DNA from 2 places in the Achromobacter pulmonis genome. Region 2 is predicted to be linked to the other one. Evidence: riboswitches for the same ligand, from Rfam matches in the RefSeq annotation. Region 2 holds a riboswitch; the other holds the start of a gene.
The links. Region 2 has a riboswitch for glycine ahead of K2W61_RS18090 (D-amino acid dehydrogenase). Riboswitches for the same ligand answer to the same signal wherever they lie in the genome.

Region 1: it holds a riboswitch for glycine, as region 2 does, so the genes downstream of both, gcvT (glycine cleavage system aminomethyltransferase GcvT) here and K2W61_RS18090 (D-amino acid dehydrogenase) in region 2, are expected to answer to the same signal.

What each region holds. Positions count from the first base shown of each region.
Region 1 is NZ_JAIFOT010000001.1:2,552,182-2,564,002, reverse strand. Features, by position in the region: gene K2W61_RS11780 (DUF945 family protein) at 1-962, shown strand, start outside; gene gcvP (aminomethyl-transferring glycine dehydrogenase) at 1,074-3,947, opposite strand; gene gcvH (glycine cleavage system protein GcvH) at 4,040-4,417, opposite strand; gene gcvT (glycine cleavage system aminomethyltransferase GcvT) at 4,517-5,617, opposite strand; glycine riboswitch at 5,698-5,818, opposite strand; glycine riboswitch at 5,852-5,946, opposite strand; gene K2W61_RS11760 (ZIP family metal transporter) at 6,027-6,920, opposite strand; gene K2W61_RS11755 (superoxide dismutase) at 6,948-7,562, opposite strand; gene K2W61_RS11750 (BaiN/RdsA family NAD(P)/FAD-dependent oxidoreductase) at 7,749-8,951, opposite strand; gene K2W61_RS11745 (arginine/lysine/ornithine decarboxylase) at 8,969-11,230, opposite strand; gene K2W61_RS11740 (hypothetical protein) at 11,500-11,821, opposite strand, start outside.
Region 2 is NZ_JAIFOT010000001.1:3,927,699-3,939,519, forward strand. Features, by position in the region: gene K2W61_RS18065 (NAD(P)H dependent flavin oxidoreductase family protein) at 1-94, opposite strand, end outside; gene pdxR (MocR-like pyridoxine biosynthesis transcription factor PdxR) at 176-1,690, shown strand; gene K2W61_RS18075 (PhzF family phenazine biosynthesis protein) at 1,751-2,539, shown strand; gene K2W61_RS18080 (sulfite exporter TauE/SafE family protein) at 2,684-3,427, shown strand; gene K2W61_RS18085 (LysR substrate-binding domain-containing protein) at 3,494-4,423, shown strand; gene K2W61_RS18090 (D-amino acid dehydrogenase) at 4,563-5,792, opposite strand; glycine riboswitch at 5,837-5,923, opposite strand; glycine riboswitch at 5,925-6,014, opposite strand; gene ampC (class C beta-lactamase) at 6,150-7,394, shown strand; gene K2W61_RS18100 (3-hydroxybutyryl-CoA dehydrogenase) at 7,425-8,414, opposite strand; gene K2W61_RS18105 (NAD/NADP-dependent octopine/nopaline dehydrogenase family protein) at 8,417-9,514, opposite strand; gene K2W61_RS18110 (AraC-like ligand-binding domain-containing protein) at 9,624-10,616, opposite strand; gene K2W61_RS18115 (spinster family MFS transporter) at 10,779-11,821, shown strand, end outside.

The DNA of each region.
Region 1 (11,821 bases), 1.4 Mb from region 2:
TGGCCGGCAATCCGTCGTTCAGCATCGACCCGATCAGCTGGAAGACCGCCAAGGGCGAAAGCAAGCTGAACTTCAGGCTGGACCTGGCCAACCCGCCCGACGTCAAGAACCTCACGCCGCAGGAAATCGCGATCAAGGCGATCAAGCAGATCGACGCCACCCTGGTGATCTCCAAGCCCATGGTGCAGGATCTGATGGTGCAATACGCCATCAAGAAAAACGGCTTGAGCGCCGACAAGGCCGAGGCCGAAGCCGCCGACAACGTGCGCAACATGTCCGGCATGGCCGAAATGCTCAACGTCGGCAAGAACGACGGCGACAATATCGTCGGCAAATTCCACTTCGCCGACGGCATGGGCGACCTGAACGGCAAGAAGATCCCCGCCGAGGAAATGTTCTCGGGCCTGCTGGGCGCGGCCGGAATACACGACGACATGTCCGAGGAAGACCTGCCTGAAGGCATGGACGATGAGCACGAAGCGGGGCCGGCGGCCGACGCCAGCGTCATGGACGACGCCATGGCGGCGACCAGCAACGCCGATGTCGTGAACCAGTTCGATGTCGACATGGTCGTGCGCATGCTCGAAGACATGGGCTACGCCACGCGCCAGATCGAAGGCGACGAAGGTCCGGTCCTGATCCTGGACGCGGCCAACACCGGCGCCACCGACCTGCGCCTGGAATTCCTGTGCAACGACTTCTCCGAGAAGTGCTACGACCTGGTGGCCACCGCCACCTACGCCAGCAAGAAGCCGGCCACGCTCAAGGCCATCAACGCCTGGAACCAGGAATACCGCTGGACCCGCGCCTACCTGGACGACAAGAACCAGGCCGTGCTGCAGATGGACATGAACGCCGAAGGCGGCATCGGCAAGAAGAACCTGCAGATCCTGCTGAACACCTACTTCAGCATCGTCGAGGACTTCGCCAACACCGTCACGGCAGCGCCGGCCAAGAAGTAAGGCGGCCGCGCAAAAACAAATACCCCCATCTCGCGATGGGGGTATTTTTTTGCCTGGCGCGAGGCCGGCCTCAAGGGCCCGCCCCCAACGAGGACGGGCCCTCATGCGGCATCAGGCGTAGGCTTCGATCGGCAGGCAGGCGCACACCAGGTTGCGATCGCCGTAGGCGTTGTCCACGCGCGCCACCGGCGGCCAGTACTTGGCGTCGCGCAGCGATGCCACCGGGTAGGCGGCCTGCTGGCGCGGGTAGTCGTGCAGCCATTCCTCGGCCAGCAGCATCTGCGCGGTGTGCGGCGCGTTCTTCAGGACGTTGTCCTCGCGGTCACGTTCGCCGCGCTCGATCTGGGCGATTTCCTCGCGGATCGAGATCATCGCCTCGATGAAGCGGTCCAGCTCGGCCACGCCCTCGGATTCGGTCGGCTCGACCATCAGCGTGCCGGCCACCGGGAAGCTCATGGTCGGGGCATGGAAGCCGTAGTCCATCAGGCGCTTGGCGATATCCTCGGCGCTGATGCCGCTGGTTTCCTTGAGCGGACGCACATCCAGGATGCACTCGTGCGCCACGCGGCCGTTGCGGCCCGCGTACAGCACCGGGTAGTGGCCGCGCAGGCGGGTGGCGATGTAGTTGGCGTTCAGGATCGCGACTTCGGTGGCGCGGCGCAGGCCGTCGGCGCCCATCAGCGCGATGTACACGAACGGGATCGGCAGGATGCCGGCCGAGCCGAACGGCGCGGCCGAGACCGGGCCGACGCGGGCCTCGCCGGGCAGCTTGCCCTGCTCGTTGACCACGCCCGGCAGGTACGGCGCCAGGTGCGCGCGCACCGCGACCGGACCGACACCGGGGCCGCCGCCGCCGTGCGGGATGCAGAAGGTCTTGTGCAGGTTCAGGTGCGACACGTCCGAGCCGAACTTGCCCGGCTTGGCCACGCCGACCATGGCGTTCATGTTGGCGCCGTCCAGGTAGACCTGACCGCCGGCCTGGTGCACCAGGTCGCAGATTTCCGTTACCGCTTCCTCGAACACGCCGTGCGTGGACGGGTAGGTGATCATCAGCGCGGCCAGCTTGTCGCCGACCTGTTCGATCTTGGCTCGCAGGTCGGTCAGGTCGACGTTGCCGTTGGCGTCGGACGCCACCACCACCACGTCCATGCCGGCCAGTTGCGCCGACGCGGGGTTGGTGCCGTGGGCCGACGACGGGATCAGGCAGATGTTGCGCTGGTGCTGGCCGTTGGCCTGGTGGTAACCACGAATCGCCAGCAGGCCGGCGTATTCGCCCTGCGCGCCCGAGTTGGGCTGCAGGCTGATGTTGTCGTAGCCGGTGATTTCGCACAGCGCGGCCGACAGGCGCGTGATCAGTTCGTCGTAGCCCTTGCTCTGCGCGGCGGGCGCGAACGGGTGCACCAGCGCGAACTCCGGCCAGGTGATGGGAATCATCTCGGCCGTGGCGTTCAGCTTCATGGTGCACGAGCCCAGCGGGATCATGGTGCGGTCCAGCGCCAGGTCCTTGTCGGCCAGCTTGCGCAGGTAGCGCAGCATGTCGGTTTCCGACTGCACGCTGGAGAACACCGGATGCGTCAGGATGGCGCTTTCGCGCGCCACGGCGGCGGGGATGCCGCCGGCGGCCTGGGCGTCGAGCGCGTCGACGTCCAGCTCGACGTCATCGCGCTCCAGGCCGGCGGCGAACACATTCACCAGCGCCTGCAGGTCGGCGGCGGTGACGGTCTCGTCCAGCGACACGGCCAGGCGCGCGCCGTCGATGCGGCGCAGGTTGATGTGCTCGCACTCGGCGGCGGTAATGATGGCCGGGGTGGCCGGGCCGGTTTCCAGCAGCAGCGTATCGAAGAAGGTGTCGTTGGCGACCTTGACGCCGAGCTTGACGAGTTCGGCGCGCAGGATCGCGGTGTAGCGCTGCACGCGCTCGGCGATGCGGCGGATGCCGGCCGGGCCGTGCCAGACGGCGTACATGCCGGCCATCACGGCCAGCAGCACCTGTGCGGTGCAGATGTTCGAGGTGGCCTTCTCGCGGCGGATGTGCTGTTCGCGCGTCTGCAGCGCCAGGCGCATCGCCGGGTTGCCCTGGGCGTCCTTGGACACGCCCACCAGGCGGCCGGCCATGTTGCGCTTGAAGGCGTCCTTGCAGGCCATGAAGCCGGCATGCGGGCCGCCGAAACCGAACGGCACGCCGAAGCGCTGGGCCGAGCCGATGGCGATGTCCGCGCCCCACTCGCCCGGCGCGGCCAGCAGCGCCAGCGCCAGCAGGTCGGTGGCCACCGCCACCACCGCGCCTTGCGCGTGGGCGGCCTCGGCCAGCTGGCGGTAGTCGGCCACCGAGCCGGTGCTGTGCGGGTACTGCAGCAGCACGCCGAAGCATTGCGGCAGGCCGTCGGCCTCGTCGCCGACGGCGATCTCGATGCCCAGGCCCTCGGCGCGCGTGCGCACGACTTCGATGGTCTGCGGATGCACGTGGCGCGAGATGAAGAACACCGGGCTCTGCGACTTGGCGCTGCGGCGCGCCAGCGTCATGGCTTCGGCGGCGGCGGTGCTTTCATCGAGCAGCGAGGCGTTGGAGATGTCCAGCCCGGTCAGGTCGGCGACCATGGTCTGGTAGTTCAGCAGGGCCTCCAGGCGGCCCTGCGAGATCTCGGGCTGGTACGGCGTGTAGGCCGTGTACCAGGCGGGATTCTCGAGAATGTTGCGCAACACCACATTGGGCGTCTGCGTGCCGTAGTACCCCTGGCCGATGTAATTGCGGAAGACCTTGTTGCGGCCGGCGATCTGCTTCAGTTCGGCCAGCACGTCGGCTTCGCTGCGCGACGGCGGCAGCGCCAGCGGCGCCTGGCTGCGGATCTTGGGCGGCACGACTTCTTCGATCAGGGCGTCCAGGCTGGGGCTGCCGATCGCGGCGAGCATGGCGGCCTGGTCGGCGTCGGAGGGGCCGATGTGGCGGGGAATGAAGTCGGTGTGGGTGTCTAGGGCGCGCGACATGGGAGGGATCTCGGGATGGCGGTGTCGTCGGAGGGACGGACGGTGATGCATGGGCGGGCGGCGGCGCCAGCGCCGCGCCCGCCCCGACGGGCTTAGCCGTTGGCGACGGCTTCGTAGCCGGCCGCGTCCAGCAGCTTGTCGGCATCGGCGGCGTTGACCGGCTTGATCTTGAAGATCCAGGCGGTGAAGGCCGATTCGTTGATCAGGTTGGGGTTGCTTTCGAGTTCGTCGTTGAACGCGACGATTTCGCCGGCCACGGGCGCGTAGATGTCCGAAGCGGCCTTGACCGACTCGACCACGCCGGCGGTCTCGCCCGCGTTCAGCTTGGCGCCGACCTTGACGTCGCCGACGAAGACCAGGTCACCCAGCTGGTCCTGGGCGGTATCGGTGATGCCGACGACGAACACGTCGCCTTCGGCTTTGACCCATTCATGGGACTCGGTGTACTTGCGATCGGTGGGCAGACTCATGGGAGCTCCTGGGGGGATTCGGATGGAGAAAAAGTGTTGCGCGCCTCGCGCCCGCGGCCGCGGCCCCAGGGGGCCGGCCGCCAGCGCGAAGCTTCGAGTTTACGAGTGTTCGACGGCTTTGCCGTTACGGACAAACGGCAGCTTGCAGACCAGGGCGGGCACCCACTTGCCGCGGATGTCGACTTCGACCGTATCGCCGGCGGCCACGCCTTGCGGCAGGCGGGCAAAACCGATCGACACGCCAAGCGTCGGCGACATGGTGCCGCTGGTGAGCTCGCCCATGCCGTGCTTGGTGCGCACCGCCATGTGGGCGCGCATCACGCCGCGCTCCTGCAGCTTCAGGCCGACAAAGGCGGCCGGGGTGGCGAATTGTTCCAGCGCGTCGCGGCCGATGAAGCGGCGCTCGGGGTTCTTCAGCGACACCGTCCAGGTCAGCGCGGCTTCGCCCGGCTGGGTCAGTTCGTCCATGTCCTGGCCGTACAGGTTCATGCCCGCTTCCAGGCGCAGCGTGTCGCGCGCGCCCAGGCCGGCCGGACGCACGCCCTGGGCCGCCAGGTCGCGCCACAACTGCACTGCCTCGGCGGCGGGCAACACGATTTCGAAGCCGTCTTCGCCGGTGTAGCCGGTGCGCGCCACCAGGATGTCGTCGCCGACGCGGGCGGCCACGAACGGGGTCAGCGGCTCGCTGGCCGCCTGCCAGGCCGGACGCGCGGCCCAGACCTTGGCGCGGGCATTGGGGCCCTGCACGGCGATCATGGCCAGGTCGCGGCGCGGCGTGATGGTGACGTCGAACTTGCCGGCCTGCTTGACGCGCTGCATCCAGGCCATGTCCTTGTCGGCGGTGCCGGCATTGACCACCACGCGCCATTGGTCGGCGGCGAAGAAATACACGATCAGGTCGTCGATAACGCCGCCCTGCGGGTTCAGCATGCAGGTGTAGAGCGCCTTGCCGGGCACGGTCAGCTTGGCCACGTCATTGGCCACCAGCCGCTGCAGGAAGGCGTAGGCATCGGGGCCGACGATGTCGGCGTTGAGCATGTGCGAGACGTCGAACATGCCGGCATCCTGGCGCACCGCGTGGTGCTCTTCCAGTTGCGAGCCGTAGGCCAGGGGCATATCCCAGCCGCCGAAATCGACCATGCGGGCGCCGGCGGCGATGTGTTCGTCGGCCAGCGGGGTGCGTTTGAGGGGTGCGGACATGCGCGGGTACTCCGGAGCGGCTGCGGGGCCAGGGTTACGGAATGCCGCCAGGGGACAGATGCCCGCCCAACGGCTGAATTTTCCGCCCCTCTGTCCTTTTGCCTGAGAGTTGCCCCGCGTGGCGGGTTTGCACCTTCGGCGCCTGGTCTGCGCGCGATGCCCTGATGGGTTGCGGCGCCAGGTCTCTCCAGAGTGCTGCTTTGCCGCGTCCACGCGGTGAAAACCGGGACAGGGCAAACATGCGCGGTATGGGATACCTGAGCGATTCCGGGCGAATTGCGCCTTCGGCGGCGACCGGGTGAACGGCCGCTCTCTCCCGCAACATGCGTGACAGCGCCGAAAGCATACCGCGAAACGCCGCCGCGTTGTTGATCGGCGGCCACCGGACGGCCGCCGCCCGCCATGGGCTTCAGCCCAACGCCGTATCCAGCAGCATCATCAGCACGAAGCCCAGCATCAGGCCGCAGGTGGCGTAGACCTCGTGCCCCTTGCGGTGCGATTCGGGAATGATCTCGTGGCTGATCACGAACAGCATGGCGCCGGCGGCAAAGCCCAGCCCCCACGGCAACAAGGCGGCCGACCAGCCCACCACCGCCGCGCCCAGCACCGCGCCGACCGGTTCGACCAGCCCGGACAGCATGCCCAGCGCCACCGCGAACGCGCGCTTGTAGCCGGCCGCGATCAGCGCCACCGCCACCACCAGCCCTTCGGGAATATCCTGGATCGCGATGCCGGTGGCCAGCGCGGTGCCGCGCAGCGGATCGTTGCCGGCGTAACCGACGCCAATGGCCAACCCCTCGGGCAGGTTGTGCAGCGTAATGGCGAAGACGAACAGCCAGGTGCGGCGCAGGCGGTGCGCTTCGATGCCCTCGCGGCCCTTGATGAAGTGTTCGTGCGGCAGCAGCCGGTCCATCAGCAGCAGCGCCGCCGCGCCCAACAGGATGGCGGCGCCCACCGTCAGGCCCGCGCCCCACGGGCCGGCGCCCTGCGATTCGGCCGCCGCGATGCCCGGCGCCACCAGCGAGAAGGCGCTGGCCGCCAGCATCACGCCGGCGCCGAAGCCGAACATGCCGTCCTGCACTTTCTGTGGAATGGTGCGCGCGAACAGGATCGGCAGCGTACCCGCCGCGGTGGCGCCAGCGGCCACCATGCCGCCCAGCAGCGCGTCGGCCACGTGCGGCGCGTGCCCGTTGAAGTAGACCCACATCTGATACAGGCCCAGGCAGGCGACCAGCACCGCCAGCGTCCAGACACTGACGCTGGTGGCCGCGGGCCGGATGCGATGACGGCTGAAGGTATTCATGGACCGCTGCCTCCGCGCAATGCCGGCTCAGCCCACGGCGGCGGCGTAGCGGCGCGCCACCTCGGGCCAATCGATCACATTGTAGAAGGCGCCGATGTATTCCGGCCGACGGTTCTGGTACTTCAGGTAGTAAGCGTGTTCCCACACGTCCAGCCCCAGGATCGGCGTATTGCCCTGCATCAGCGGGCTGTCCTGGTTGGCGCTGCTCTCGACCGCCAGCTTGCCGCCCGGCGTCACGCTCAGCCAGGCCCAGCCGCTGCCGAAGCGCGTCAGCGCGGCCTGGGTGAAGGCGTTGCGGAAGGCGGCCAGGCCGCCCAGTTCGGTGTCGATGGCGCGGGCCAGCGCGCCGTCCGGCTCGCCACCGCCGCGCGGCGACATCACCGACCAGAACAGGCTGTGGTTGGCGTGGCCGCCCCCGTTATTGCGTACCGCGCCGCGGATGGCCTCGGGCAGTTGGTCGATGCGCGCCACCAGCGCGTCGACCGGCTCGTCGGCGGCGATGCCGGCGCCCTCCAGCGCGGCATTCAGGTTGTTGACGTAGGCCTGGTGATGCTTGCCGTGGTGGATCTCCATCGTCAGCGCGTCGATATGCGGTTCGAGGGCATCGCAGGCGTAAGGCAGGGGCGGCAAGGTATAGGCCAAGGCGGTCTCCGTCGGGCGACGCGGCCGGGGCTGGCGCACGTCTGAATTTTAGAAATACAAATGATAGGTATTTTTATTTAATACCACAACGGCCATGTTGCAATGCCTGTCATGCAGACAGGCTAAGGCGCGGACATCGCATCCGCACGCAGCATGAACCGTGCCCGGGAAAGGCGTCTGGAAAGCCTAGAGCGCCTTGCCGCAGGCCACGCCGCTGGCCCAGGCCCATTGGAAGTTGTAGCCCCCCAGCCAGCCGGTCACGTCCACCGTCTCGCCGATGAAGTACAGGCCGGGGGTGGTGCGGGCCTGCATCGACTTCTGGTCCAGGCCACGGGTGTCGACCCCGCCGCGCATGACCTCGGCCTTCTTGTAGCCGGCGGTGCCGCTGGGCACCAGGCTCCACTGGTGGATGTCCTGCGCCAGGGCGCGCAGGGTTTTGTCCGGCGCGTCGGCCAGGCGCAGCGCCGCCAGGCCCGGCTTGCCGCCCTGCTCGGCCAGTTGCAGCCAGCGGTCGGCCAGGCGCTTGGGCCACAGGCCGGCCAGCACCGTATGCAGTTGCTGCCGGTTGCCGGACTTGGCCGCCAGCAGTTCGGCGGCCAGGTCTCGCCCGGGCGCCAGGTCGATGACGATGGGCTCGCCCGGCTTCCAGTAACTCGAAATCTGCAGAATCGCCGGACCCGACAGCCCACGATGGGTGAACAGCAGGTCTTCCAGGAACTCGCCGCGCGCCTTGCCCTGGCCGGTCGCCAGGTTGACTTCCAGCGCCACGCCGGACAGTTCCGACAGCGGCTGCCACTGCGCCGGGTCGAAGGTCAGCGGCACCAGCGCCGGCCGCGGTTCGACCACCTTCAGCCCGAACTGGCGTGCCAGTTTCAGGCCGAAGTCGGTCGCGCCCAACTGTGGAATCGCCATGCCGCCCGTGGCCACCACCAGCCTGGCGGCGCGGATCGCGCCCTGGTTGGTGCGCAGCTCGAAGCCGGCATCGCCGTGGGCCACCTCGGCCACCTGGCAGCCCATGCGCCACTGCACCCCGCCGGCATCGCATTCGGCGCGCAGCATCTCGATGATGGACTCGCTGGAATCGTCGCAGAACAACTGGCCGCGATGCTTCTCGTGCCAGGCGATGCGGTGGCGCTTGAGCAGCGCCAGGAAATCCTGCGGCGTATAGCCCGCCAGCGCCGAGCGGCAGAAATGCGGGTTGTCGGACAGGAAGTTGGCGGGGCCGGCGCCGAGGTTGGTGAAGTTGCAGCGGCCGCCGCCGGAGATGCGGATCTTCTCGGCCAGGCGCTCGGCGTGGTCCACCAGCACCACCCGCAGGCCGCGCTGCCCGGCGACCGCGGCACACATCATGCCAGCGGCGCCGGCGCCGAGAACGGCGACATCGAACATCAAGACTCCAGGCCCGCTCAGTCTTCGATCAGGCAATCGACGTAGTAACGCTTCTCGCCGTCCGGGCCCACTTCGTCGGCCAGGCCGTGGATGTAGGTTTCGAAGCCGGGGAAGCGTTCGTTGAACTCACGCGCGAATTGCAGGTACTGGACGATGGTGCGGTTGAAGCGTTCGCCCGGGATCAGCAGCGGGATGCCCGGGGGATACGGCGTCAGCAGCACGCCGGTGACGCGGCCTTCGAGCTGGTCGATGTCGACCCGCTCGACCTCGCGGTGGGCCATGCGGGCGAAGGCGTCGGACGGCTTGAGCGCCGGCACCATGTCGCTCAGGTACATCTCCGTGGTCAGGCGGGCCACGTCGCGCTCGCGATAGGCCTCGTGGATCTGCTGGCACAGATCGCGCAGGCCCATGCGCTCGTAGCGCCGATGGCCGCGGCAGAAGTCCGGCAGGATGCGCCACAGCGGCTGATTGCGGTCGTAGTCGTCCTTGAACTGCTGCAGCGCGGTCAGCAGCGTGTTCCAGCGGCCCTTGGTGATGCCGATGGTGAACAGAATGAAGAACGAATACAGGCCGGTCTTCTCGACCACCACGCCGTGCTCGGTCAGGTACTTGGAGACCAGCGCGGCCGGAATGCCGGTTTCGCCGAAGCTGCCCGACATGTCCAGCCCCGGCGTGATGACGGTGGCCTTGATCGGGTCCAGCATGTTGAAGCCTTCGGCCAGGTCGCCGAAGCCGTGCCAGTGGTCGTTGGACTCCAGGATCCACTCGTCGCGGTTGCCGATGCCTTCGGACACCAGGCGGTTCGGGCCCCAGACCTTGAACCACCAGTCGTTCTTGCCGAACTCGGACTCCACCTTGCGCATGGCGCGGCGGAAATCCATGGCTTCGCGGATGCTTTCCTCGACCAGCGCGGTGCCGCCCGGGGGCTCCATCATGGCCGCGGCCACGTCGCACGACGCGATGATCGCGTACTGCGGCGAGGTCGACGTGTGCATCAGGTAGGCTTCGTTGAAGACGTTGCGGTCCAGCTTGCGGGTCTCGGATTCCTGCACGATGATCTGCGAGGCCTGCGAGATGCCGGCCAGCAGCTTGTGCGTGGAGTGGGTGGCGAACACCATCGCGTCCTGGCTGCGCGGGCGGTCCTGGCCGATCGCGTGCATGTCGTGATAGAACTCGTGGAACGACGCGTGCGGCAGCCAGGCTTCGTCGAAGTGCAGCGTGTCGACGTAGCTGCCCAGCTCCTTCTTGATCATCTCGACGTTGTAGATCACGCCGTCGTAGGTGCTCTGCGTCAGCGTCAGGATGCGCGGGTTCTTGTTCACCGCCTCGCGCGCGAACGGGTTGGCCTCGATCTTCTTGCGGATGTTGTCCGGGTGGAACTCTTCCAGCGGGATCGGGCCGATGATGCCCAGGTGGTTGCGCGTCGGGCGCAGGAACACCGGGATCGCGCCCGTCATGGTGATGGCGTGCAGGATCGACTTGTGGCAATTGCGGTCCACCACCACCACGTCGCCGGCGGCGACGTTGGCGTGCCACACCACCTTGTTCGAGGTCGAGGTGCCGTTGGTCACGAAGAAGCAGTGGTCGGCGTGGAAGATGCGCGCCGCGTTCAGCTCGGACTCGGCCACCGGGCCGGTATGGTCCAGCAGTTGGCCCAGTTCGTCGACGGCGTTGCAGACGTCGGCGCGCAGCATGTTCTCACCGAAGAACTGGTGGAACATCTGGCCCACCGGGCTCTTCAGGAACGCCACGCCCCCCGAATGGCCGGGGCAGTGCCAGGAATACGAACCATCCTGCGCGTACTTGACCAGTTCACGGAAGAACGGCGGCGGCAGGCTGTCCACATAGCTGCGGGCTTCGCGGATGATGTGGCGCGCCACGAATTCGGGGGTGTCCTCGAACATGTGGATGAAGCCGTGCAGTTCGCGCAGGATGTCGTTCGGAATGTGCTCCGAGGTGCGCGTCTCGCCGTACAGGTAGATCGGGATGTCGGCGTTGCGGAACCGCAATTCGCCGATGAAGGTGCGCAGGTTCTTGATCGCGCTGGCCACGTCCTCGGGCGAGTCCACGTCGAACTCTTCGTCGTCGATCGACAGGATGAAGGCGCTGGCACGGCTCTGCTGCTGGGCGAACGAACTCAGGTCGCCGTAACTGGTCACCCCGATCACCTCGACGCCCTCGGCCTCGATCGCCGAAGACAAAGCACGGATACCCAGACCGGACGCGTTCTCGGAACGATAGTCCTCGTCGATGATGAAGATGGGGAAGCGGAATTTCATGCAGGCGCTCCTGGGGGCAAGGCGAATCGGACCGGGTTGGCGGACGCGAGTGTACTTCTAGTGAAAAACCGTCTGATGACAGGCGGGCGCGAGGTTCCCGCCGGCGGCGGGAATGGCGGAATTGTAGGGCGGTTTTCCCCCGGGGCCGGCCAACCTCGAAAAGAACCGTCCACGCCCCCCCGGCGCGGGGGTTTTCCCGGCGGCGGCGGCCACGCCGGGCGCCGGGGCCGCGATGGCGGCAGACTGGGCGCGCGGGAGGATGGCCAGGCCTAGCGCAGGGTAACGTCGCCCCCCGCCGCCAGCGCCGCCAGGAAGCGCTCGAAGTACGGCGGGATGGCTTCGGCGGCGCCATAGCGGATGCGCCGTTCGACCTTGGCAATGGCCCCAAGGCAGACCTCGGCCTGCGGCGCACCGCATACCAGCACCACCGGGTCCTCGTCGTCGCAGACTTCGTACAGCCCGCCATGGGCCCGCCGCACCACCTCGTAGAGATAGGCGGCGGCGCCGACGGTCTGCATGGGGGTGAGGGACAACTTGCCCAGATGCGCGGCGTCGAGCACGTCATCAAGGGCATGGACGCTCGACACGGAA
Region 2 (11,821 bases):
CGCCCTGGGCCAGCGCGGCCTCCAGGATCGAGGCGCTGCCATCGCTGGTGAAGCAGCCGTGCTCGAGGGTGATGGTGTGGGCGGGCGTGGACATGGCGCGATTCCGTTGGCGTGCCCGAGGGGGCGATGGGGCCAATGTAGCGATAGAATGGCCTGACGAAATAGGGCCATTTCTATGAACCAGACCAAGCCACTTTCGCGCGATGCCCGCCAGGAGGCCAGCCTGGACCTGCCAGTCGATCCGCCGCGTCCGGACGAATCCAAGCAGTCCTGGGTGTATCGGCAGATCCGCGAACGCATCCTGCGCGGCGTCCTGCCCTCGGGCGGGCGGCTGCCTTCCACCCGCAGTCTGGCGGCGCGCTGGCATGTCGCCCGTTCCACCGTCGAGGCCGCCTACGACCAGTTGCGCGGCGAAGGCTACACCGCCGGCGCGGTCGGCTCGGGCACCTATGTGGCAGCGGTCATCCCGGACAATTTCTTCCGCCACGGACTGCCGGGCGATATGGCCATGGCGCCCGCCGCGGCCGGCGCGCCGCCCGCATCGGGCCGCGCGCCGCGCTTGGCCCCGGATGGCGACCATTCGGTTCCCCCCTTGCGGCACGAACCGCCTTTCACCGCGCGCGGCGCCGACGCTTCGCTGTTTCCCATGGCGGCCTGGCGCCAGGGCCTGCAGGCCAGCGCCCGGCGGGTCACGGCGGCGCAACTGGCGCGCGAGGATCCACAGGGCTGGTATCCCCTGCGCGAACAGATCGCGCGGTATCTCGGGGCGGCGCGCGGCATTGCCTGCGATGCCGATCAGGTGGTGGTGCTGACCGGCATCCGCGACGGTCTCGACCTCAGCGCGCGCCTTTTGCTCACGCCGCGCGACAAGGTGCTGGTGGAAGATCCCGGCTATCTCAACGCCATGCCGCTGTTCAGCCAGTACACGCGGCGCGTGGTGCCGGTGGCCATCGATCCGCACGGGTTTTCGGTGGCGCGCGCTCGCCGCCATCACGGCGTCAGGCTGGTGCACGTGACGCCGGCGCACCAGTCGCCCACCGGCATCACCATGCCGGTATCGCGCCGCCTGGAGCTGCTGGACTGGGCCGCGCAGGCTGGCTGCTGGATCCTGGACGACGACTACGACAGCGAATTCAACTACGACGGCGCCCCGCTGGCGGCCCTGAAAAGCCTGGACCGCGCCGACCGCGTGATCCACTGCGGCAGCTTCAACAAGACCCTGTTCAACGCCCTGCGCATCGGCTATGCGGTGCTGCCCCGGCCGCTGGTGGCGGACTTCGCCCGCGCCCGTTACCTGACGGGGCGCTCCAGCAGCATCGTCGAGCAGATGACGCTGGCGGCGTTCCTGGAGGACGGCGGCTTTGCGCGCCACGTGCGGCGGGCGCGGCCGGTCTACGCGCAGCGGCGCGACCGGGTGCTGCGCATGTTGCGCCAGGCGGTGGGCGCGGCGCCGCTGCGCGTCAGCGGCGAACAGGCGGGCTTTCACCTGGTGTGGTGGCCGCCGCCCGGCATCGACGTGGCGGCCTTGCTGGCGCGGGCGCGCACGCTGGGCCTGGGCCTGCAGCCGGTCGCGGAATTCTGCCGGTGCGTATCCTGGCCGACGGGCGTGGTGATCGGATACAGCGCGCGCCAGGAGGCGGACCTGGACCGCCTGGAGGCGCTGCTGCGGGAAGTCGCCGGCGTTTCGTAGCAAAATGCGGCATGGCGGCGCCGAGCCGCCGCTCATACCCGCTCGTTTCCAGGATTCCGCATGCCGCAACTCGATCTCTACCAGGTAGACGCCTTTTCCGCCGCGCCCTTCGGCGGCAACCCCGCCGCCGTGGTGCCGCTGGCGGCGTGGCTGCCGGACGCCACGCTGCAACGCATCGCCGAAGAGAACAACCTGTCCGAGACCGCCTACGTCGTGCGCCGCGGCGACATCCACGAGCTGCGCTGGTTCACGCCAGCGGTCGAGGTCGACCTGTGCGGCCACGCGACCCTGGCGGCCGCCTGGGTGCTGTTCGAGCAACTGGGCGCCAAAGAAGAGGTGCTGCGCTTTGCCACCCGCAGCGGCGAACTGCGGGTCAGCCGCGCCGGTGACGGGCTGGCGATGGACTTTCCCGCCAAACAGCCGGTGGCCGAAGCCATTCCCGACGGCCTGTTGCCGGCGCTGGGCCTGCCGGCGGCGCGCGCCCTGTACCGCAGCGACGACTACCTGGTGGTGATCGACGACGAAAGCCTGATCGACGGCCTCGCGCCGGACTTCGCCGCGCTGGCGAAGTTCGACGTGCGCGGGGTGGCGGTGACGGCGCCGTCCTCCCGCTACGACTTCGTGTCGCGCTGGTTCGGCCCGCGCGTCGGCGTCAACGAAGACCCGGTCACGGGGTCGGCGCATACCTCGCTGGCGCCGTACTGGGGCGAGCGGCTGGGCAAGACGCGGCTCTCCGCCGAGCAGGGCGGGGCGCGCAAGGGCCAACTGCGCTGTGAGTTACGCGACAACGGCCGCGTCATCATCAGCGGCCAGGCCGCGCTGTACCTGCGCGGCACGATCTTCCTGTGAACCTTGCCGCCATCACCGAAAACCTATCGCGGCATCAGCACTTCAAATAGGGCCATCGCGGCGCGCGCCTAGAATCTGCCGTCACGAGATCCCGGCGGGCCGAACGGCCCGCCAGCGGACGCGACCACAAGGAGACGCAGGGCAATGGATGCGGTATGGATAGTCGCCATCGGCGCGGCCGTGGCGGGGTTCGTGCAAGGCCTGTCGGGCTTTGCTTTCGGCATGGTGTCCATGTCGTTCTGGGCCTGGGTGCTGGACCCGCGGCTGGCGGCGGCGCTGGCCGTGTTCGGCGCGCTCACCGGCCAGCTGCTGGCGGTGTTCTCGGTGCGGCGCGGCTTCAACTGGGCGCTGCTGTGGCCCTTTCTGCTGGGCGGGCTGGCCGGCATTCCGCTGGGGGTGCGGATCCTGCCGCACCTGGACATGGACTGGTTCAAGGTGGTGCTGGGCGCGCTGCTGGCGCTGTGGTGTCCGGTGATGCTGATGGCGCAGCGGCTGCCGCGCATCGGCGGCAACCGCTGGGGCGACGGCGCGGTCGGCCTGGTGGGCGGCGTGCTGGGCGGCATCGGCGGCTTCGCTGGCAGCGTGCCCACGCTTTGGTGCACCTTGCGCGGCTTCAACAAGGACACGCAGCGTGCCGTGATCCAGAACTTCAACCTGTCGATGCTGGCCGTGACCATGGCCACCTACCTGGCCACCGGCATCGTCACGCGCGACATGGCGCCCATGTTCGCGGTGGTGGCGCCGGCCATGCTGATTCCCACGCTGCTGGGCACGCGCCTGTACATCGGGATCTCGGAAGTCACGTTCCGGCGGCTGGTGCTGGGGCTGCTGACGTGTTCGGGGCTGACGCTGCTGGCGTCGTCGCTGCCGCGCCTGCTGGCGCATTGACGCCGCGTTGACCCCAACGTCGCGCCACGCTATGGTCGCCTGATCATCAAATCCGGCTTGAAGATCATGACCTCCACCCGCATGCTGCCCGGCACGCGCGCGCTGCGCACTTTCGAGGCCGCCGGCCGCCTGCTGAACTTCACCCGCGCGGCGGACGAGGTCGGCCTGACCCCCGCCGCGGTCAGTTACCAGATCAAGGAAATCGAGGACCAGCTCGGCCTGGTGCTGTTCACCCGCACCAGCCGCAGCATCCAGCTGACGCCCGCCGGCGCGGAACTGCTGCGGGCCGCCACCGACGCGCTCGACGGCCTGCGGCGCGCCGTCGGCCGCGCCCGCCGCATGGCGCGCGGCCCCGGCCACCTGCGCCTGTCGCTGGAGGCGCGTTTCGCCACCCACTGGCTGCTGCCGCGCCTGGCGCGCTGGCGCGCCGCGCATCCGGAGCTGGAGCTGAGCTTCGACATCAGCGAACAGGTACGCGATTTCGAGGCCGACGACATCGACGCCGCCATCCGCTTCGGCGCCGGCCGCTACCCGGGGGCGCGGGCCGACCGCCTGTTCGCCACGACGCTGGCGCCGGTCGCCAGCCCCGCCTTGCTCGCCAGCGGCCCGGCCATCGCCGCGCCGCAAGACCTGGCGCACTATCCCTTGTGCCATATCGACTGCGTGGTCGACGGCATGGCCTGGCCCGATTGGAAAGCCTGGATGGCCGCAGCCGGCGTTGCCGGCTTCGACGATGGCCGCAGCTTGGCCTTTCCGGATTCCAGCCACGTGGCGCAGGCGGCGCTGGACGGCAGCGCCGTGGCCCTGCTGGAACCGGCCCTGATCGAAGCCGACCTGGCCAGCGGACGGCTGGTCAGGCTGTTCGACCGCGAGGTCGGCATGGCGCCGGATTTCGCGTATTACCTGGTGTACCCGGAGGGCAGCGCCGATGATCGGCGCCTGGTGGCTTTGCGGACCTGGCTGCGGCAAGCGGCGCAGCATCTTGCCAGCGCCTGACCCGCGGGGCACGCCAGCGACAAATGGCGCCTGATGATGGGGCGCATTGGCCTGCGCGCCGGCTAGGACGTGACGTCCTGGCGATGGACGCAAACGAGGTGTGCGTACGCCGTTGCGCCGATCGCCTCATGGAACAGGTTCAAGACCGTCCCACGCCGTCCCGCACGCTCACCGCCAGCATCTGCGCCGTTGCCGCCGACAGCGTCCAACCCAGGTGCCCGTGGCCGGTGTTGTAGAACACGCCCGGCCGCTTGCCTGGTCCCACGCGCGGCATCATGTCGGGCATCATCGGCCGCAGACCGCACCACGGCACCACGCGCGCGGTGCGTACGCCGGGAAAGTGGCGGCGGGTCCAGTCCACCAGCGGCTGGATGCGTTCGGCGCGGATGTCGAGGTTGAAACCGTTGAACTCGGCGGTGCCGGCCACGCGGAAGCGGTCGCCCAGGCGGCTGGTGACGATCTTGGCGGCCTCGTCCAGCAGGCTCACGCTGGGCGCGGCGGCCTGGCTATCGGCGTCATCCAGGTGCACGCTGATCGAATAGCCCTTGACCGGATAGATGTTCAGCCGGTCGCCCAACTGCCTGGCGAACCGGCGGCTGGCGGCGCCGGCGCAGATCACGATGGCGTCGGTCTCGTGCGGCTCGCGCCGCGTGCCGTCCTCGCGCGCGACGTCCAGCACGTAGGGCCGGCCGTCGCGGCTGATGGCGCGGATGTCGGCGTCCTGCTCGAACTGCACGCCGCGGCGCACGCAGGCTCGCGCCAGCCCACTGGTGAACTTGTGGATGTCGCCGGTGGCGTCGGACGGCGTGTAGAAGCCGCCGTGGCAGGGCGTGCGCAGCGTGGGCTCGATGGCGCGGATTTCCTGCGGCGTGACCGCGTGCCGATCCAGCCCGCCTTCGCGCAGCAACGCATTGGCGCGGCGCGCGGTCTCGAAGCTGGCGGCGTCGTGGTAGATGTGCAGGATGCCGCGGCGCTCCAGGTCGAAATCGATGCCTTCTTCCTCGGCCATGGCATACAGGTGCCGGCGCGCCTCGATCGCCATGCGCGTGGTGGCGATGGTGTTCTGGCGGTAGTTGCGGATCTGCCCCATGAACTGCACCAGCCACGAATACTTGTGCCAGCTCGGGCGCGGGTTCAGCAGCAGCGGCGCGTCATGGCGGCCGAGCCAGCGCAGGCCCTTCATGATGGTGGCGGCGCTGTTCCAGACCTCGGCATTGCTGGCGGACAACTGGCCGCCGTTGGCGTAGGAAGTCTCCATGGCGGGATAGCGCTGGCGGTCGTAGACGGTGACGTCGTAGCCCAGTTTGCTCAAGGCATAGGCGGACGTGACGCCGGTGATACCGGCGCCGATGATGGCGATGCGGGGCATGATGGCTCCAGATGGCGTGGCCACGACCCGATGATCGTGGCACCCCATCTGTCTCTGTACCTGAGAGCTTCACCCGGGCGCGGCGGCGCGGGTTCCCCTTCGGTGGGCGCCAGGCGCCTCTCTCCAGATTGTCTAGACCGCGCAGTCCTGTTGCCTGAGAGTTTCCGGGGCGGTTGCTCCGTCGGCGCCCGCCACGGGGCGGGACTCTTCTGCGGGGTTTTGAATCGACGAGGTGAGGATAGCCAAAATCCGTCGCGCGCGGGACCCAGGGTTAATACCAGGGTGGTGCGGGATTGGCTCTACACTGGGCGCCGACTCCGCCGGCACGGGCCGGCCCCAGCGATAGGACGATCCCGCATGCGCGCTCCGGCAACGCCCCGCATTTCCCTGTTGATTTCCGCCCTGGTGATGGCCCTGGCGCCGGCCGCCATGCTGGCGGCGCCAGCCACGGCTTCCCCGGCCACCGCGCCGTCCAGGGCCGGTACGCCCGTAGCCGGTACGCCCGTAGCCGGTATGCCCGCCAAGGCCGATCGTGCCACGGCTGCCGTCGACGCCGCCGTCGCCGAGGTCATGCGCCAGTACGGCATCGCCGGCATGGCCATCGGCGTCAGCCACAACGGCGAGCAGCGCTTCTTCAACTATGGCGACGCCTCGCGCCAGCCGCGCCGCGCGGTCTCCAGCGACACCCTGTTCGAGCTGGGATCGATCAGCAAGACCTTCACCGTCACGCTGGCCGCCTACGCGCAGGCCAGCGGCCGTCTGTCGCTGGACGACAGCCCCGCCAAATGGCTGCCCGAACTGCAAGGCAGCGAATTCGCCAGGCTGACGCTGGTAAACCTGGCCACGCACACCGCCGGCGGCTTTCCCCTGCAAGTGCCGGGCGCGGTGCAGAACACGGCGCAACTGATGGACTACCTCAAGGCCTGGACGCCGCGGTATGCGCCTGGCACCAAGCGCACCTACGCCAACCCCAGCATCGGCATGCTGGGCGTGGTGGCCGCGAGGGCATTGGGCCAGCCCTACGTCGCGGCGCTGGAGCAGGATCTGCTTCCCAAGCTGGGTCTGCGCGACACCTACCTGGAGGTGCCGCCACGAAAAATGGCTGACTACGCCCAGGGCTACGACAAGCAGGACGCGCCGGTGCGCGTGAATCCCGGCGTGCTGGCCAACGAGGCTTATGGCGTGAAGTCCAGCGCCCGCGACATGCTGCATTTCGTCGAGATCAACCTGGGCACCGCGCCGGTCGACGCCACGCTGGGGCGCGCGATCGCCGCCACCCACACCGGCTACTACCAGTTGGGCGCGATGACGCAGGATCTGATCTGGGAGCAGTACCGCTATCCGGTGTCGGTCGACGACCTGGTGCACGGCAATTCCGCCCAGGTCGCGTTCGAGACCCTGCCGGTCAAGGCGCTGCGGCCGCCGCTGGCGCCGCAGCAGGCAGCGTGGATCAACAAGACCGGCGCCACCAATGGCTTCGGCGCCTACGTGGCGTTCGTGCCGGCGCGCAAGCTCGGCATCGTGATCCTGGCCAACCGCAACTATCCCAACGAGGCGCGGGTGCGGCTGGCGCTTCAGGTGTTGAAGACGCTGGCGCCCTGAACGCCACGGACCCGAGGCGCCGGCCGCCCTTCAGGATGCGGCGGCCGCCTTGGCGCCATCGAAGGTCGGCAGCAACCCCATGATCTCCAGCCGCGCGCACAGCTCGCCCAGCCGCCGCAGCTTGTACGCCTCCACATCCACGCCGGCATAGTCGTAGAAGCCTTGCCCTTCGCGCAGGCCGTTGCGGCCCTGTTCCATGTTGCGCTCGATGATGGGCGGCGCCGCGAAACGCGCGTCGAGCGCGCCCGACAGGTAGCGCGAGGCATAGTAGAGAATGTCGCCGCCGCCCCAGTCGATGAACTCCAGCAGGCCCAACACCGAGAAGCGCAGGCCGAAGCCCAGCCGCACGGCGGTGTCGATGTCCTCGGCGCTGGCCACGCCTTCCTCGACCATGCGCGCCGCCTCGTTCATGGCCAGCGCCTGGATGCGCGGCACGATGTAGCCGGCGGCGGGCGCGCACTGCACCGGCGTCTTGCCGGCCAGGCGCAACACCGCCAGCAGGTCCTGCAAGGCAGCCGCGGTGGTGCGCGGGCCGGGGCTCACTTCCACCAGCGGGATCAGGCAGGCGGGATTGAGCCAGTGCGCGTTCAGGAAGCGCCCCGGCTCGGGCACCATGCCGGCCAGCTCGGTGACGAGAAAAGTCGAGGTGGTGGAGGCGATCACGCTGTCGGCCGCGCAGACGCGGCCGAGCCAGTCGAAGGTCTCGCGCTTGACGTCCAGCTGTTCGGGCACGGCCTCGAACACCACGCGGGCGCGGGCCAGATCGCCGGCCGCCTCGTCGCGCGCGACCAGCCGCACCCGGCCCAGCGCGGTTTCCGCCTGGGCCGCGTCCAGCAGCCCCAGCCGCGTCAGCGTAGCCATTTCGCGCCGCAGTCCGCCCTGCACCGCGGCGAAATACTCGGCGCGGGCGGCGCGCGGCTTGATGTCGATCAGCGTCACGTCCAGCCCCGCATGGATGTACGACAGCGTGATGCCGATGCCCATGCGGCCGGCGCCGGCCACGCACAAGGTCCCGTCCATGCTCATACCCCCCGGGCCAGCAGCGCGGCCATCGTGTCGCGCGAGAACTGCGCCAGCCCCAGCGACTCCAATGTGCGGCCCTCGGCGTACAGGTCGCGGCCGGTCACGGCAGCGGCCACGTTCAACAGGCCTAGCGCCACCGGCGTGGGTACGCCGGCCCAGCGTCCCAGTGACACCAGCAACGACAGGCCCAGGCGCGTGTCCTCCAGCATGTAGCGGTGCGTGGCCAGATCGATGGCCTCGCGCCAGTCGCCGCTGTCGGTCAGTTTGCCGTGGGCGCCGCGGCCGTACATCCACTCATCGCCCGCGCTGGCGTAGTGGTCGGCCAGCGGGAAGTGCGGCGCGGCGTAGCCCAGCGCCGCGCGGATGGCGATGCGCTCGGCGTCCAGGGCGTCGGTCACGCGCCGGATCGACGGCTGCGTGCCTTCGTTGTGGATGTCCCAGCGCTCGAAGTGTTCGAGCGGACCGGCGTTCATCAGGATCAGCGGCGGATGGATCACCGGGCCGGCGTTCATCAGGGCGCCGGACAGCGCGTCCTCGACCGGCTCGATGCTGGGATAGGCCTGCGCCAGCGTCTCCAACGCCGGGCCGGCCAGCCGGCTCGGAAATACCCCGGTGGGCAGGCGCGTGGCGTAGGCGCTGATGACGACCCGGTCGCCATGCTTGCGCGCCAGGTAGGGCAGGGTGCCGGTCTCGGCGAAGGCGACCTCGGCCGGATTGCCGGCGTCGCGCAGGGCGCGGGCGAACAGGTAGCTGCCGAAGGTGCCGGGAGGCAGGAATACCACCTGGCCGTCGCGCAGGTGCGGCGCCAGCTCGGGCGCCAGCGCCGCGTGCGCGGTGGATGGCAATGGAATCACCAGCAGTTGCGCGTCTTCGGCGGCGCGGGCCAGGCCGGCCGCCAGTTCGATCTGGCCGGGCGCTTCGCCCAAGGCGATATGGCGGGTGCCGCGATAGTCGGTGACGGCCAGGGCGCCGGCGCGGCGCAGGCTGTCGAATGCCGCCGCATCGCGGCGCCACAGCCGCACCTGATGCCCTTTTTCCGCCAGGTCGGCGGCCGCCGCGTAGCAGCCGTGGCCGCCTCCAATTACCCCGATACGCATGATCAAGCTCCTTCGAGAGAGCCTTGATGCTAGCGGCGGCGCGCGCGCCGGACTGCGCGGCAGGCGCAAGCGGAATACGGAATCGGCAAGGGAATGCGCGGCGCGCGCCTCAACAGGCGCGGGCGCGGCGCCGCCTGAGCGTGTCGGACGGCAGGCAGCCGTAGCGTTTGCGGTAGTGCGTGGCGAAATGGCCGAAGCTGGTCACGCCGCAGCGCAGCAGGATGTCGGTGACACTGTCGCCGTCGCCCGCCTCGGCCAGCGCGGCGTGCGCCAGCGCCAGGCGGCGGTTGCGCAGGTAGTCGCTGGGACTTTGCTGCAGGAATTGCGTGAAGCCATTCTGTAGTGTGCGGATCGACACGCCGCAATGCGCGGCCAGCTCGGGCAGCGCGATGGGCGCGTCGATGTGGTCTTCGATGTAGTCGCGTGCGCGCCGCACGTGCAGCGGCAGCGGCTGGCGCCGGTCGGCGCGCAGCGCCTCGGAGTAGTTGTGTGGCAGCTGCATCAGCAGCAGCGAGATGAGGTAATCGGAAAAGCCCGCCGCCAGCGTCTGCGTCACCCCTTCGATGGCGGGATGCTGATACAGCCGGCACAGGTAGGCCAGCGTTTCCTGCACCGCCGCCAGGCCGGCCGAGCCGGGCGCGGCCTCCAGGTCGAACACCAGCGCCTGCTTGAGCGGGCGCTCCAGCAGCTGTTGCAACTGGCGTTCCAGCGCTTGCCGTTCGACCCGCAGGATCAGGCTGCGGCAATCCTGGCCGATGCGCAGGATGCTGCGCTCGGACGGCGACGAGATGGTCAGGCCGCCTTCGCGCAGGGCGGCGCTGCGCTTGCCCAGCGTGACCTGGCCGGCGCCTTGCAGCGTGACGCGCACCAGGTAATAGCGGGCGATGTCGCCGGCGTCGATCTCGACCTCGGCGCCATAGTGCAGGTCGAACAGCGCGGCGCTGCCGAAGAACACGCCGTACAGCCGCGATTGCAGCGGGTCGCCGCGCGCCACGCACATGCGGTGCGACCACAGGTGCTGGCTGACCTGGTCGGTGATCTCGGAGAGATTGCCCGAATTCAACAGGCAATGGCGTTGCAGCGGATAGGTATCGTGGAACATGCTTTCCTGCGCCCCGGGAATAGCCGTTGCGCGCCCGGTATAGAGCCGGCCGGCGCAAAGGCCTACAACAGATGCAGCCATCGGAATGGCGAACCAGACAGCGGGACGCCGCCGCCGCCTCGACGCGGCCGGCGCGATCCCATTGCGATACAAGGGAAAAACATGACGGGCGATACCGGAACCGACGCGGTGCAAAAGCGCTATGCCTATGAGTGGTATGTCGTCCTGATCTGCATGCTAGCGTACATATTTTCGTTCGTCGACCGGCAGATCCTGGCCCTGATGATCGAGCCCATCAAGCGCGACCTGCAGCTCTCGGACACCCAGTTCAGCCTGCTGCACGGGCTGGCTTTTTCGCTGTTCTATGCCTTCATGGGCATTCCCATCGCGCTCTTGGCCGACCGCTGGTCGCGGCCCCGCATCATCGCCATCGGCGTGGCCTTCTGGAGCCTGGCGACCGCCGCCTGCGGCCTGTCGAAGAGCTTCGGCCAGATGTTCCTGGCGCGCATCGGCGTGGGCGTGGGCGAGGCCGCGCTGTCGCCGGCCACCTATTCCATGCTCAGCGACATGTTCCCGCGCCATAAGCTTGGCCGCGCGGTCGGCATTTATTCGATCGGCTCGTTCATTGGCGGCGGCCTGGCGTTCCTGATCGGCGGCTACGTCATCGACCTGCTCAAGAGCGTCGACAGTGTGCATGTGCCCGGGGTGGGCGCGCTGCGGCCATGGCAAGTGACGTTTTTCATCGTCGGCCTGCCGGGCGTGCTGGTGGCGTTGCTGATCCTGCTGACCGTGCGCGACCCGCAGCGCAAGGGCCTGCGCCACGATGCCGGCGGCGGTGTGCGGAAACCGGCGGCTGGCGACGTGTTCCGCTTCCTGGGCCACCATCGCGGCACCTTCTGCTGTCATTACCTGGGGTTCTCGTTCTACGCCATGATCCTGTTCTGCCTGCTGGGCTGGACGCCGGCCTTCTACATGCGCAAGTTCGGCCTGTCGCCGGTGCAGGCGGGCTACATGCTGGGCACGGTGGTGCTGGTGGCCAACACCGCCGGCGTTTTCTGCGGCGGCTGGCTGATGGACTGGCTGGCGCGGCGCGGCCATGACGATGCGCCGCTGCGCGCCGGCGTCATCGGCGCGATCGGCATGGCGCTGCCGGCCGTGGCCTTTACCCAGGTGGACGGGTTGTGGCTGTCGGTGGGCCTGCTGTT